2 regions of the Rhizobium grahamii genome follow, and region 2 is predicted to be linked to the other one. Evidence: predicted binding sites of a transcription regulator. Region 2 holds the regulator's gene; the other holds the start of a gene.

Region 1 (7,330 bases), 390 kb from region 2:
GCAAGGAGAGCGCGCGCCTCTTCCTTGTCGCGGTTCATCTGCTCGACGAGCGGGTCGAGGCCATCGAACTTCAGTTCGGGGCGCAGATAACCGAAGAAGGAGACCGAACAGATCTGCCCGTAGAGATCGCCGCTGAAATCGAAGACGTAGGTCTCGAGCAAGGGGGCACCATTGTCGGTGACCGTCGGGCGGCGACCGTAGCTTGCGACACCATCATGAACCGTGCCGTCTGCCAGGCGGAACTTGACGGCGTAGATACCGGCCTTCAGGGCGGCTTCGGGTAGAAGTCGCATGTTCGCCGTCGGGAACCCGAGCTGCCGGCCAAGCTTCTCGCCACCGATGACTTCCGCTTCCACGGTATAGTGATAGCCGAGCATTCCTGCCGCTGCGCTGACGTCGCCGCCCTTCAGCAGCTCGCGAATGTTGCTGGAGGAGACGACATCGGCATTCTCGTCACGAAAAGCATCGACCAATGTTACGCCGAAGCCGTATTTCTGGCCGGCATCCATCAGGAAGGCCGGGCCGCCCTCGCGATTGTGGCCGAAATGAAAGTCGAAGCCGGTAACGACCTCGGAAGCGCCCAGCCAGTCCTTCAGGACCGTGTGGACGAAATCCTCAGGCGTCCTCTGGGCGAAAGCACGGTCGAACGGATATTCGACAACCGCCTTGAAGCCAGGGCCTCGAGGATACGGGCACGCAGCGGCGCCGGCGTGATCCGGAAAACCGGCGCATCGGGCTTGAAAACGGCGCGCGGGTGCGGTTCGAAGGTCAGCACCAGAGCCGGGATGCCACGGCGTTCGGCAATCTGCAGCGCACGTTCAAGAACCGATTGATGGCCGCGATGAACGCCGTCGAAATTGCCAACGGCGACCACTCCGCCCCTCAGGTGGGCCGGCAGGGGTTCACGGGTTTCATTGCGGTGGAAAACGGTCATCGGGCAGGACTTTTCTCGGGCGGTAGGCTTATGCGAGACGCGGCATCCACCACTTCGGGGTGGCACGCTCGCGTTCCAGATAGGCCGTCAGAATGGCCTCGTCCGTCTCGCCGTTGAGCGTGTATTCCTTAGCGTGGATGCCGCCGCTGATATAGAGCAGATCGAGACCATAATCGAGCGCGCCGCGCACATCGGTCGGCATTCCGTCGCCGATCGCAAGGATACGGCCAAGCGGGACATCGCCGCGAACCTCGCGGGCCACCGACAAAACGGCGTCATAGATCGGGCTATGCGGCTTGCCGGCAATGCGGGTCTCGCCGCCGAGCTGATTGTAGTAGGCCGCCATGGCGCCTGCGCACGGGATGATCTTGTGGCCGCGCTCGACGACCAGATCGGGATTGGCGCAGATCATCGGCACGTTGCGCGCCTGAAACTCCTTGAGCATATCCGTGTAGTCTTCCGGCGTCTCCGTTTCGTCGTCGAAGAAGCCGGAGCAGACGACCGATGTCGCCTCCTTGGCATCGACACGCTCGACGCCGAGGCCCTCTATGAGGGCAACGTCGCGCTCGGGGCCAAGCAGAAATACTTTCTTCGGGCCCTGCGCGATCAGGCCGCGCGTCACGTCACCCGAGGTGACGATCTGGTCATAGGCTTCGTCGGGCACGCCGATCTGGCGCAGTTGTGCCACGACCTGCGGGGCGATGCGCGGCGAATTTGTGATGAGGACGACGGTGAGGCCTTGTTCCCGCGCTGCCGCAAGTGCGGCGCCGGCCTTTGGAAAGGGATCGACGCCATTATGGAGAACGCCCCAGACATCACAGAAGACAGCGTCGTACTGACTGGCGATTTCTGCAAAGGTTTCGATCCGCTTGGCCATTCCGATTTTCCGATCCTCGTTCAGTCAGGGCGTGACATCGCAAAGGCATGGCGGGAAGGCAAGGCATTTTTCCGGGCTATCGAACCAAAATGCCAGCGGGAAACTCAAAGGAATGCTTCGCCGAGCTTGATCGCGAGACCGGCCAGGGCCGATACACCCAGGATCTTGACCACGCCAGCCTTGAAGCGGAAGAGCATAATCGCGGCGGCGACGAAAAGCGCGACCGCACCGATGTCGATGCTGCGCCATTCCGGCCATGCAAGGCTTATCAGAGGCAACCCGACGCCTGTCGACAAGATCGCGACGCGCCCCACCTCCGCGAAGAGGACATGCAGACCGAACCAGACGGCGAGATTGAGAATGACGCCGACGATGGCGGCGGTGATGGCCGACAAGGCGGCCGAAACCATCGCGTTGCTGCGCAGTCTTTCAATGAAAGGTGCGCCTGCGAAAATCCAGACGAAGCTCGGGACGAATGTTGCCCAGGCGGCAAGGAAGGCGCCGAAGACGCCGCCCGCAAGCGGCACCATCGCGACAGGATTGCGGTAGCCGGCGAGAAAACCGACGAAACAGAGAACGAGGACAAGCGGCCCCGGCGTGGTTTCCGCCAGCGCCAGACCATCCAGCATCTCGCCGGGTTTCAGCCAGGCATAGTGGCCGACGGCAATCTGCGCCACATAGGTAAGCACGGCATAGGCTCCGCCGAAGGTGATGACGGCCATCTTCGAAAAGAAGATGAAGACGGCACCGAACACGTTGGCCTCACCACTCAAGGCTTCGGCGAGCAGATCCGTCGGGGCGTCAAGCGCACGCACGATCAAAAGCGGCGATTGCCAGATCAGAACCCAGCCCACTAGCACTAGAAGAGGACGCGCGATCGATCTCGTCGTCGGACGCGTTGGCAGCGAGCGCGGCCCGGCTTTCGGCTCGGCCTCTTGTCGGGCACGATAACGAGCCAGACCAAAGCCTGCGGCGCCTGCCAGCACGACCACCAGCGGAAACGGGAGGTTTAGCAGGAAAAGCCCGAGGAACGACGCGGCCGCCACGATATGATGAAAACGGTTCTTGAGCGCCCGGCCACCCAGCCTCAAGAGCGCTTCGATCACGATGGCGAGGACCGCCGCCTTCAGGCCGAAGAACACTGCTGTCAGCCATCCGGTCTCATGAAACTCGGCATACAGTCCCGACAAGAGAAGAATGACGGCGAAACCGGGAAGTATGAAAAGCAGACCGGCAAGCAGGCCGCCGCGAACGCCGTGCATGAGCCAGCCGATATAGGTTGCGAGCTGCTGCGCTTCCGGGCCGGGCAGCAGCATGCAATAGCTCAAGGCGTGCAGAAAGCGTTCCTCGGATATCCACCGCTTTTCCTCGACCACGACCTTGTGCATCAGCGCGATCTGGCCGGCTGGACCTCCGAAGCTCAGGCAACCGATGCGCGCCCAAACGCGAACGGCCTGGCCAAGAGGCGGCGCCGCCACGATTTCGTCTGTCGCAATCGCCGTGTTCACCGATGTCATTCCCCTGCCCCGCTACGGACGTTCGATAGCATCGGCCAAGGGGCACGACAATCCTCCGGCAATCGAGGGCGGATGCTGGAAAGATTCACGACAGGCGCGGCTGTCTCACTTCCGACAAGGATATGCTGTTAAGCCTATTGCCGAGCGCGGCGAAGAAAAATTGCGGTCGTTCTTGACTCCCCGCCGGGCCACTCCTAAATGCACGCCGCTAGCACTCATCAAGCACGAGTGCTAACACCCATCCGCGCGGGTCATCACGGCTCGCAGATGTCATTTGATCGAGGGATTAGACAATGGCAAGCACCAACTTCCGCCCCCTTCACGATCGCGTCGTCGTTCGCCGCGTTGAGTCCGAAGAAAAGACCAAGGGCGGCATCATCATTCCTGACACCGCCAAGGAAAAGCCGCAGGAAGGCGAAATCGTCGCCGTCGGTTCCGGCGCTCGTGATGAATCCGGCAAGGTCGTCGCTCTCGACGTCAAGGCTGGTGATCGCGTTCTGTTCGGCAAGTGGTCCGGCACCGAAGTCAAGATCAACGGCGAAGACCTTCTGATCATGAAGGAAGCCGACATCATGGGCATCATCGGCTGATCTGCCGGTTATCCCGACCCGTTTATCGCTGACACCCCTATTCAGGAGTAACCAAAATGGCAGCTAAAGAAGTAAAGTTCGGCCGCTCTGCGCGCGAAAAGATGCTGCGCGGCGTCGACATCCTCGCTGACGCAGTGCAGGTCACCCTCGGCCCGAAGGGCCGTAACGTCGTTATCGACAAGTCCTTCGGCGCTCCGCGCATCACCAAGGACGGTGTATCGGTCGCCAAGGAAATCGAACTCGAAGACAAGTTCGAAAACATGGGCGCCCAGATGGTCCGCGAAGTTGCTTCGAAGACCAACGACATCGCCGGCGACGGCACCACGACGGCAACCGTTCTGGCCCGCGCTATCGTTCGCGAAGGCGCCAAGGCAGTTGCTGCCGGGATGAACCCGATGGACCTGAAGCGCGGTATCGACCTCGCTGTTGCAGAAGTCGTCAAGGACCTGCAGGCCAAGGCAAAGAAGATCTCCACCTCGGCTGAAGTTGCTCAGGTCGGCACGATCTCCGCAAACGGCGACAAGCAGGTCGGCCTCGACATTGCTGAAGCCATGCAGAAGGTTGGCAACGAAGGTGTTATCACCGTCGAAGAAGCCAAGACCGCTGAAACCGAACTCGAAGTCGTCGAAGGCATGCAGTTCGACCGCGGCTACCTCAGCCCGTACTTCGTCACCAACCCGGAAAAGATGGTTGCTGACCTCGAAGACGCTTTCATTCTCCTCCACGAGAAGAAGCTCTCGAACCTCCAGGCTATGCTCCCGGTTCTCGAAGCTGTCGTTCAGACCGGCAAGCCGCTCCTCATCATCGCTGAAGACGTTGAAGGCGAAGCTCTTGCTACGCTCGTCGTCAACAAGCTGCGCGGCGGCCTGAAGATCGCTGCCGTCAAGGCTCCTGGCTTCGGCGACCGCCGCAAGGCCATGCTGGAAGACATCGCCATCCTCACGGGCGGCACCGTCATCTCCGAAGACCTCGGCATCAAGCTCGAATCCGTTACGCTCGACATGCTCGGCCGTTCCAAGAAGGTTTCGATCTCCAAGGAAAACACCACGATCGTCGACGGCGCTGGCGCCAAGTCCGACATCGAAGGCCGCGTTGCGCAGATCAAGGCTCAGATCGAAGAAACCTCTTCGGACTATGACCGCGAAAAGCTGCAGGAACGCCTTGCCAAGCTCGCTGGCGGCGTTGCCGTCATCCGCGTTGGCGGCTCCACGGAAATCGAAGTCAAGGAAAAGAAGGACCGCATCGACGACGCTCTCAACGCGACGCGCGCTGCTGTTCAGGAAGGTATCGTACCGGGCGGTGGTATCGCTCTGCTGCGCTCCTCCACGAAGATCGCCGCCAAGGGTGAGAACGACGACCAGGAAGCTGGCATCAACATCATCCGCCGCGCTCTGCAGGCTCTGGTTCGCCAGATCGCAGAAAACGCTGGTGACGAAGCTTCGATCGTTGTCGGCAAGGTTCTCGACAAGAACGAAGACAACTTCGGCTACAACGCTCAGACGTCTGAATATGGCGACATGATCGCCATGGGCATCGTCGACCCGGTCAAGGTCGTTCGTACGGCTCTGCAGAACGCAGCTTCGGTTGCTTCGCTGCTGATCACGACGGAAGCCATGATCGCCGAGCTGCCGAAGAAGGACGCACCGGCCGGCATGCCTGGCGGCATGGGCGGCATGGGCGGCATGGACATGATGTAAGACCTTCGGGTCTCATGTCTGAGCCATCCGGTTCAGGTTACGGAAGGGCGGCTCTCGGGTCGCCCTTTTCATTTTCATGTGATTCGTTTGCTCCCTAATCAATTGCGTGCTGTTAAACGTTTAAGCAGTCACGCCCAGCGCGCCGGACCTTTCCTGGAGCTTGCCGCACTGCCGATTTTTTGATTTCGATTGAAATCATCTCCCACCACACTTTGTGAGCAATTTTCACATTCAAACACGCCTAAAACCGTTTCCGGTCCATCATTTTATGATTATTTAGCCGAAACCGTGCGGGATTTTGGTGTTTTCCGCTCAATTGCGATCTAGGTTCCCGAAACGCAGGCGTGTGAAAAGACGATTGCCGTTTTGAAAAAAGGCCCTATAAATTCGCCCAGCAATCGCCACCGTGGCTACTGCCGAGTTTGCCTGTTTTCAGGCTATCCCGGCTGAAAGGAGACGGCGATGAGCGGGAGCAAAAAGCTCCTTGAATCAATTACTATAGGTTGTATTTATTCGCCGGTGAAAGTGGACAGGCGTAACGCCGTTTTTGTCCGCAACCCCTTTTCCCCGGCCGCCCCAGCATGATGCTCGGTGCAGCTTGAACCTGTTCTGTTTGCCGGGACCGCAGCAGGGGAACGCTGTGGCCAACATGGGGAACATTTTGTTTAAAATCGCCAAGACCGACATTTCGGCACCGCTAATGCCGGGATCGCTCGACCTCAACGACAATAATCCGGAAATGCTGGCGCAATTCTCTGTCGCCGAAACCTGGACCGGGGATTTCTCAAGCGGCACAATCCGCCTCAGGGAACGCAGCGCCATGCTGCATGGTCTCACCGGTGTCGAATGCGGGCTGCTGAGCCTGCTGCGCTGCTATGACCGGAAGGACCACGGCCACATCCTCGATATCTTCGAGCAGGCCTCGACGCTCTCTTCGTCGTCCTTCTGCTTCTCGACGACCATCATTGCCGCAAACGGCCATCGGCAGCCGCTCTTCTGCATGGGAGAGTCGAACGGCTATGAAGATGGGGTCGGTGGCAGCATCCTCGGTGTATTCATCTTTCCGCGCTTCAAGAGCAGCGCGTCCGGCGTGACCGCGCGTCGTCAGTAAGCCTTGCGGGGAGCCAGCACCGGCTGGCTCCTGCGCAGTTGCGATCAGGCCGGCCTTGCGGGGATGTTAAGCCCCTTCTCACTCGCCGGTCGCGCAATGCAGCGCTCCAGCCAATCCATGACGGCAGGGAATTTCGCATATTCCAGCAGCTCGCGACCGCCGTAGAAGACATCCGCGCCGCGCACCCATGGAAACGTCGCTATGTCGGCGATCGTGTAGACATCTCCCATGATCCACTTGCGCCCCTGCAGACGCCCTTCAAGGACGCTCAGAAGTCGCTTGCTTTCGTCACGGTATCGCTCGACGGGATAAGAATTGTTGGCCACCTTGTCGGCGGCGAACTTATGAAAATGCCCGAACTGGCCGAACATCGGCCCGATACCGCCCATCTGGAAAAACAGCCACTGGATCGTCTCATAGCGGCCGACGGCGTCGGCGGGAATGAGATGGCCGGTCTTTTCCGCCAGGTAGAGAAGAATTGCGCCAGACTCGAAGATACCGATCGGCTTTCCGTCCGGTCCGTTGGGATCGATGATGGCCGGTATCCGCCCATTGGGATTGAGGGAGACGAACTCGGGAGACTTCTGGTCGTTAGTGCCGAAGG
Region 2 (7,330 bases):
CCCTGCGGCAGGGCAGGTCACGGCCTCGACCGTGCTGATGCTGCCGATCGCTCTTGTCGTCGATCAGCCCTGGACATTGACCGCGCCGTCGACGGAAACCTGGATCGCGCTGCTGGGCCTGGCCCTGTTGTCGACCGCGATCGCCTATGTGCTGTTCTTCCGCATTCTGGCAACCGCTGGCGCGACCAATCTGATGCTTGTGACCTTCCTGATCCCGGTCAGCGCCATCCTGCTTGGCGCGGCAATTCTTGGCGAACAGCTGCAGGCCAAGCATCTGATCGGCATGGCGATGATTGCAGTCGGGTTGGCGGCGATAGACGGGCGGTTGTTCTCGCGTTGGCGCGGACGGGTGGCTTGAGGGAGAGATTGCAAAGCCTCAGGGTAGCCACTATCTCGAATGCCGGGATAGGGGGCGAGATGAACCATCAGGCAAGCAATACCATCAGGATCGAGCGTGCGTCGGGCGACGATATCGACGTGTGGGCGAAGCTTCGCGCCGCCTTGTGGTCGGACCAGTCTACGGAAGAACATGCCGCGGAACTGCAGCGGCTCATCGATGATGACAGTGCCGATTTCCGCTGCTTTCTGGCCTTTTCACCGGATGGCAGTGCGATCGGGTTCGCCGAAGCCTGCCTGCGGCGTGACTATGTCAACGGCTGCAAATCGTCGCCGGTTCTTTTCCTCGAGGGTATCTATGTCGAAGAAGCCTCTCGGCGAAGCGGTGTGGGGCGGGCCTTGCTTGAGGCCGTCCGCGGCTTCGGCAATGCGTCCGGCTGTACGGAATTCGCCTCGGATGCGCTTCTGGACAATATCGACAGCCACCGCTTCCACGCCGCCCTCGGTTTCGAGGAGACCCAGCGCGTCGTCTATTTCAGGCAGCCGCTTTAGCTAACAGGCGAGATCGGCGACGACGGAATCGAGGATCAGCATGCCCGACGGCGTGCAGCGAAGCCGGGAATTGCCGATCCGCTCGATGAAGCCATGCTCCAGCAGGAATTCTTCCCGCTTGGGGTCCGGGTCGCGGCCCGAAAGCTGCTGCCAGCGGGCGAGATCGACGCCTTCCTTCAGGCGCAGCCCCATCAGCAGCAGTTCGTCCGCCTGCTCATCGTAGCCAAGCTGTTCCTGATCGAGCATGCCGTGCCCGTCGCGCTCGACGAGATCGAGCCAGCTTTCCGGCTTGCGTTCGGTCGCGGTGGCAATCTTCATGCTGCCGCGTGTCAGCCGCCCGTGGGCGCCTGGTCCGATGCCGGCATAGTCGCCGTAGCGCCAATAGGTGAGGTTGTGGCGGCTCTCCGCGCCCGGGCGGGCGTGGTTCGAGACTTCGTAGGCAGGCAGCCCTTCGCGGGCCGTGATCTCCTGCGTCGCCTCATAGAGCAGCGCCGACTGATCGCCATCCGGAACGATAAGCTTGCCGGCCTTGTGGAGGCCGAAGAAGGGCGTCCCCTCTTCGATGGTCAGCTGATAGAGCGAGAGGTGATCGACCGCGTAGGAGATCGCCTCCTTCAGTTCGCGCTCCCATTCCTCGACCGTCTGGTTCGGGCGGGCATAGATCAGATCGAAGGACATGCGCGGGAAGATGTCGCGCGCGAGCTTGATCGCTTTCAGCGCATCGGCAACATCGTGCAGCCGTCCGAGAAACTTCAGGTCCCGATCGTTCAGCGCCTGGACGCCGAGCGAGACGCGGTTGACGCCGGCGGCGCGATAGCCGCGGAAACGCTCGGCCTCGACGCTGGAGGGGTTCGCCTCCATGGTGATCTCGATACCATCAGACATATGCCAGTGCTTGCCGATGCCGTCGAGAATGGCCGCAACCGTCGAGGGGTCCATCAACGATGGCGTGCCGCCGCCGAGGAAGACGCTCGTGACGGTCTTCGGTCCGCTCAGTTGGCGCACCGTCGCCATCTCCTTCAGGAAGGCGGCCGTGAAGCGCTCCTGATCCACCGGCTGGTGGCGGACATGGCTGTTGAAGTCGCAATAGGGGCACTTGGCGGCACAGAACGGCCAATGCACATAGACGCCGAAGCCGGGCTCACCGGTATCGGGCAGAAGGGCCGCATAGCGCGTCAGGTTAGGCTGTTCCAAAGTGTCCACGTTCGCCCTTAGGCTTCCAGGCAGGTTTCGACGAAAATCTTGAAGGCGCGGGCGCGGTGCGACAGGGCTTCTGCGTCGCCCGGCTTCCAGCCGTGCTTTTCTTCCGCGCTCATCTCGCCAAAGGTAGTCTCATAGCCTTCGGGTTGAAAGACCGGATCGTAGCCGAAGCCCTGGCTGCCGCGCGGCGGCCAGACGACAGCGCCCTCGACCTCGCCCCGGAAGAGTTCGGTGTGACCATCAGGCCAGGCAAGGCAGAGAACGCTGACGAAGCGCGCGGTGCGCTGTTCCAGCTTCGAAGCGCCGGCCTTTTCCAGAGCCGTCTCGACCTTCTGCATGGCCATTGCGAAATCGCGGGTGCCATCGGGTGTTTCGGCCCAATTGGCGGTGTAAACGCCTGGATCGCCGCCAAGGGCGTCGATAACCAGACCAGAATCGTCCGACAGCGCCGGCAGGCCGGAAGCCTCCGCCGACGCCAGCGCCTTGATCTTTGCATTTTCCTCGAAGGTCGTTCCGGTCTCATCTGGCTCGACGAAATTCAGTTCAGCCGCCGATTTCGCGGTGAAGCCGAGCGGTCCGATCAGGTCCTGGATTTCGCGGATCTTGCCGGCATTGTGGCTGGCAACGACGATGGTCTTGGTTTCGAGCTTGCGCATGGTGGTCCTATTCGATGCCCCAGATCCTGGCTTCAGCACATTCGAGGCTGTTGCCCGCGGGGTCGCGGAAATAGATCGATCGGCCGCCTTGCGGCCAGGTGACTTCGGACTCGATGGCAACGCCTTCGGACTTGAGCCGGCTGGCCATCGCATCGAGATTTTCCCTTGAGACACGGAAGCAGGCATGTCCCGAACCAGTTGTCCCGTGCGGCGGTACCTGCAGGGAGCCGGGTGCGGGCGGCTTGATCGTTTCCTTGGGATTGAAGATCAGCAGCACGCCTGCACCGCAGCGAAAGAAGACATGCCGGTCACCGCTCCGCGAGATCTTCGCAAGACCGAGAATGCCTTCATAGAAGGCTTCGGCCGTGTCGAGATCCTCAGCATAGAGCGCCGTCTCCAGCATGCCTTCCAGCATGTCGTTCATCCGGCGATGGCCTGCTTCTGCATGGCGACGAGCTCGGCGATACCGCCCTTGGCGAGCGCCATCAGCGATGCGAATTCCTCATCGGTGAAGGGCGTGCCCTCGGCCGTGCCCTGGATTTCGACGATGCCGCCGGTGCCCGTCATCACGAAGTTCGCGTCGGTTTCTGCAGAGGAATCTTCGAGGTAGTCGAGATCGAGGACCGGCTGATTGGCAAAGATGCCGCACGAAATCGCGGCGACATGGTCCTTCAGCACCCGCTCGACCTTGAGCATGTTGCGGCTTTCCATCCACTTCAGGCAGTCGTAGAGCGCAATCCACGCGCCGGTGATCGACGCTGTGCGCGTTCCGCCGTCCGCCTGGATGACGTCGCAGTCGAGCGTGATCTGGCGTTCGCCAAGTTCCTTGAGATCGACGACGGCGCGCAGCGAACGGCCGATCAGACGCTGGATTTCCTGGGTGCGGCCACCCTGCTTGCCGGTCGCAGCCTCGCGCTTCATGCGGTCGCCGGTCGCGCGTGGCAGCATGCCGTATTCAGCCGTGACCCAGCCCTTGCCGGTATTGCGCAGCCATGCCGGCGGCTTTTCCTCGACGCTAGCCGTGCACAGCACATGCGTATCGCCGAACTTCACCAGACAGGAGCCTTCCGCGTGCTTGGAGAAGTTGCGCTCGAACGAGACCTTGCGCATCTGGTCGGTTTTTCTGCCTGAGGGCCGCATAGAATTCTCCTGAAGCATGATGCCGGGACGATCAATCATCTTGGACAAGTCATGCGTGCTTATGTTGTTGAGAGCTTCTACGATTGGCAGCGCTCATTTGCAATTTCCCTTTTGCCGCTGCTCTGAGATTGGCTATATTTTGTCGGATCATTGTCAGCACGGATACACAAAGTTTCATGGAGTTCAGATCGACGTCGGTTTCAGATGCCGTGGCTGCGCTGGATGAACGCTCCAAGGAAATCTTTCGCCGCATCGTAGAGGGCTATCTGGAAACGGGTGAGCCGCTCGGCTCCCGCAATCTGTCGCGGATTTTGCCGATGTCGCTGTCGCCAGCCTCCGTGCGCAACGTCATGAGCGACCTGGAGGAACTCGGGCTCATCTATTCGCCGCATGTGAGCGCCGGCCGCCTGCCGACGCAGATCGGGCTCCGCTTCTTTGTCGATGCCTTCATGCAGGTGGGAGACCTCTCCGCCGAGGACCGTGCCAACATCGACCGGCAGGTGCGCGCCGAGAGCCGCGACAATCCGATGGAACTGATGATGAACGAGGCAAGCCGAATGCTGTCGGGCATTTCGCGCGGTGCCGGTCTCGTCATTACCTCGAAGAGCGATCCCGTCCTCAAGCATGTCGAATTCATCCGGCTTGAGCCGACCAAGGCGCTTGCGGTGCTCGTTGGTGATCACGACCAGGTGGAAAACCGTATCATCGAGCTTCCAGCCGGCGTGACGTCGTCGCAGCTGACCGAGGCCGCCAATTTCCTCAATGCGCACATGACCGGCCAGACGCTGCCGGAGCTGAGCAATCAGCTGAGCCGGCTGAAGGACGAGGTGCGCAGCGAGCTCGATACATTGTCACAGGCGCTCGTGGAGCGTGGCATCGCCGTCTGGTCCGGCAGCGCCGACGAAGGCAAGCCGGCGCAGCTCATCATTCGCGGTCGTGCCAATCTGTTGGAGGGTCTCGCCGGCGCGGACGATCTCGACCGCCTGCGTATGCTGTTCGACGACCTCGAGAAGAAGGACAGTCTGCTCGAGCTTCTCAATCTTGCCGAAAGCGGCCCGGGTGTGCGGATTTTCATCGGCTCGGAAAACAAACTTTTCTCGCTCTCCGGCTCGTCGCTGATCGTTGCGCCCTACCGCGATGACGACGACCGCATTGTCGGCGCCGTAGGGGTCATCGGCCCGACGCGGCTCAACTATTCGCGCATCGTCCCGATGGTCGATTACACCGCCCAGCTGATGACGCGCCTGTCACGTGGTACGAAATAGGCCGCTACTCCGGCAGCAGGTCGCCCGAACCGCCCATCTCAGCCGGCATGTCCTTGTACTTCGGCAGCCCGTCGCGGATCCGCAGCACGCTTTCCTGATAGTTCACATGCAATGCGGGGACATACTTGAAGTCGGGCAAGAGTGCCGCGTAGACATCGGTAACGCCCCACGTCGGATGCTCGGTATAGAGATGGCCGCCGCATAGCTCGCAGAATTTTCGCACGCTTGTATCGGACTTCTGATAGCCCTCGACATGTTCCCCGCCCTTGGTAACGCGGACAGACTGCGGCTGCCACAGCGTGAAGGCGTTGACCGGCCCGCCGACCAATGCCGGCAGGAGGCGCAATGGCAATAGCCCATCGCCACCGGTTCGCCGGTAGCGACAATCTCCACGGCACCGCAAAAGCAGCGCCCCGAATAGCTCTTCTGATCGTTCATGGTGGCAGCTCCCTGACCGGAAAAGGTCGAAGCACTGGGATATTTAGTTATCACTAAAATAAAAGAACTTTAGCGGGAGCAAGTCAAGGCGGCTGATACCAGGGAAGAGGACTCTGCCTGGCCAGCATCGCATGCTTTTCGGTCACGCAGACTTGATTTTTGCCCGCCAAAGCTCGATATCGGGCACATCCTGAAAGACACCAATTACCGGAGAACGTCATGACTGACGAAACGACGAAGAACGGACCTGACGCCGCCGCGGCCGAAGCTGCAGCAGACGCGGCCGCAAACGTCGAAAACGAGGCCACCGAAGACACGGCGCAGCCCGATCCATTGGCTCTCCTCAAGGCTGAAAATGCCGAGCTGCGCGATCGTTATCTGCGCCTGGCTGCCGAAATGGACAATCTGCGTCGCCGCACGGAGCGTGAGGTCAAGGACGCCAAGACCTACTCTGCCGCTGGCTTCGCCCGTGACATGCTGGCGGTCTCGGACAATCTGCGTCGCGCCATCGATGCTGTCCCGGAAGAAGCCAAGGCTGCTGGCGATGCCGGTCTCAATACGCTGATCGAAGGCGTCGAGATGACCGAGCGCTCGATGCTGTCGGCGCTTGAGCGTCACGGCGTCCGCAAGCTGGAGCCGGTTGGCCAGAAGTTCGATCCGAACTTCCATCAGGCGATGTTCGAAGTTCCGAACCCCGAAGTGCCCAACAATACGGTCGTTCAGGTCGTTCAGGCTGGCTACACAATTGGCGAGCGCGTTCTGCGTCCTGCCATGGTCGGCGTCGCCAAGGGCGGCCCGAAGCTTGTCGAACCCGAAACCAATTCGATCTTCGACCAGAAGGACGCTTGATCCGATCGGCCCGCTCCCGCGGGCCTGATCTTTCCGGCGCCCTTATAAGCTTTAGATGCGGGCGAAGCGCTCGATCAGCAGATCGAAGAAGCCGTCCGCTTCAACGTCACGCATGACCTGCGCGTTGCGCTTGCGGTCGGTGACGTGCCACCAGTCGACAACGGTCATGCCGACCGTCAGCTCCGACTTCACCTCGATCTCCACGTTGCAGGTCCGGCCCTTGAAAAGCTCCGGCTTCAGGAGATAGGCGATCACGGTCGGATCGTGCAGCGGGCCGCCGTCCGAACCGTACTTCTCGATATCGAAGCGCTCGAAGAATTCCAGCATCTCGACCATGGCGATTGCCGGGCGCGTGCCGAGATCGGCCATGCGCTTGACGCGGTCCTTGCGGGTCAAGAGCTTGTGCGTGACGTCAAGCGGCATCATCACGATGGGGACGCCAGAGCGGAACACGATGTCCGCGGCCTCGGGGTCGACGTAGATATTGAATTCGGCCGCCGGGGTGATGTTGCCGCCTTCGAAGAAGCCGCCGCCCATCATCACCAGTTCGCGGACGCGCGGGATGATGTCAGGTGCCTTCTGGAATGCCAGGCCGATATTGGTGAGCGGTCCGAGCGTGCAGAGCGTAACGGCGCCCTCCGGCTCGCTGCGTAGCGTCTCGATGATGAAGTCGACCGAATGCTGTGCCTGCAGCGGCATCGTGGGTTCATCGAGAACAGGGCCATCGAGGCCTGTCTTCCCGTGCACGTGCTCGGCGGTCACCAGCTTGCGCGCGATCGGCTTGTCGGCGCCTGCGAAGACCTTCGTATCGGTGCGGTCGCAGAGTTCGCAGACAATGCGCGCATTGCGGCTGGTATAGGAGAGCGGCACATTGCCGGCGACCGTCGTGATGCC

What was found. Region 2 encodes HrcA, which represses chaperone genes, less so after heat shock. Its sites were predicted from a motif close to GTTAGCACTCNCNNNNNGNGAGTGCTAAC; they were not measured.
Region 1: groES (co-chaperone GroES) is a predicted target of HrcA. The motif match lies at 3,536-3,564, and genes of this name have one in related genera.

Annotation. Positions count from the first base shown of each region.
Region 1 covers NZ_CP043498.1:237,675-245,004, reverse strand. The annotation lists partial or broken gene FZ934_RS01225 (bifunctional riboflavin kinase/FAD synthetase) at 1-934, opposite strand, end outside; gene FZ934_RS01220 (TIGR01459 family HAD-type hydrolase) at 963-1,811, opposite strand; gene chrA (chromate efflux transporter) at 1,916-3,328, opposite strand; gene groES (co-chaperone GroES) at 3,622-3,918, shown strand; gene groL (chaperonin GroEL) at 3,975-5,615, shown strand; gene FZ934_RS01200 (hypothetical protein) at 6,277-6,726, shown strand; gene FZ934_RS01195 (glutathione binding-like protein) at 6,771-7,330, opposite strand, start outside.
Region 2 covers NZ_CP043498.1:3,771,731-3,779,060, forward strand. The annotation lists gene FZ934_RS18175 (DMT family transporter) at 1-358, shown strand, start outside; gene aac(6') (aminoglycoside 6'-N-acetyltransferase) at 418-888, shown strand; gene hemW (radical SAM family heme chaperone HemW) at 889-2,091, opposite strand; gene rdgB (RdgB/HAM1 family non-canonical purine NTP pyrophosphatase) at 2,100-2,744, opposite strand; gene FZ934_RS18195 (VOC family protein) at 2,752-3,168, opposite strand; gene rph (ribonuclease PH) at 3,165-3,884, opposite strand; gene hrcA (heat-inducible transcriptional repressor HrcA) at 4,061-5,149, shown strand; partial or broken gene FZ934_RS18210 (GFA family protein) at 5,154-5,587, opposite strand; gene grpE (nucleotide exchange factor GrpE) at 5,807-6,436, shown strand; gene FZ934_RS18220 (nucleoside hydrolase) at 6,488-7,330, opposite strand, start outside.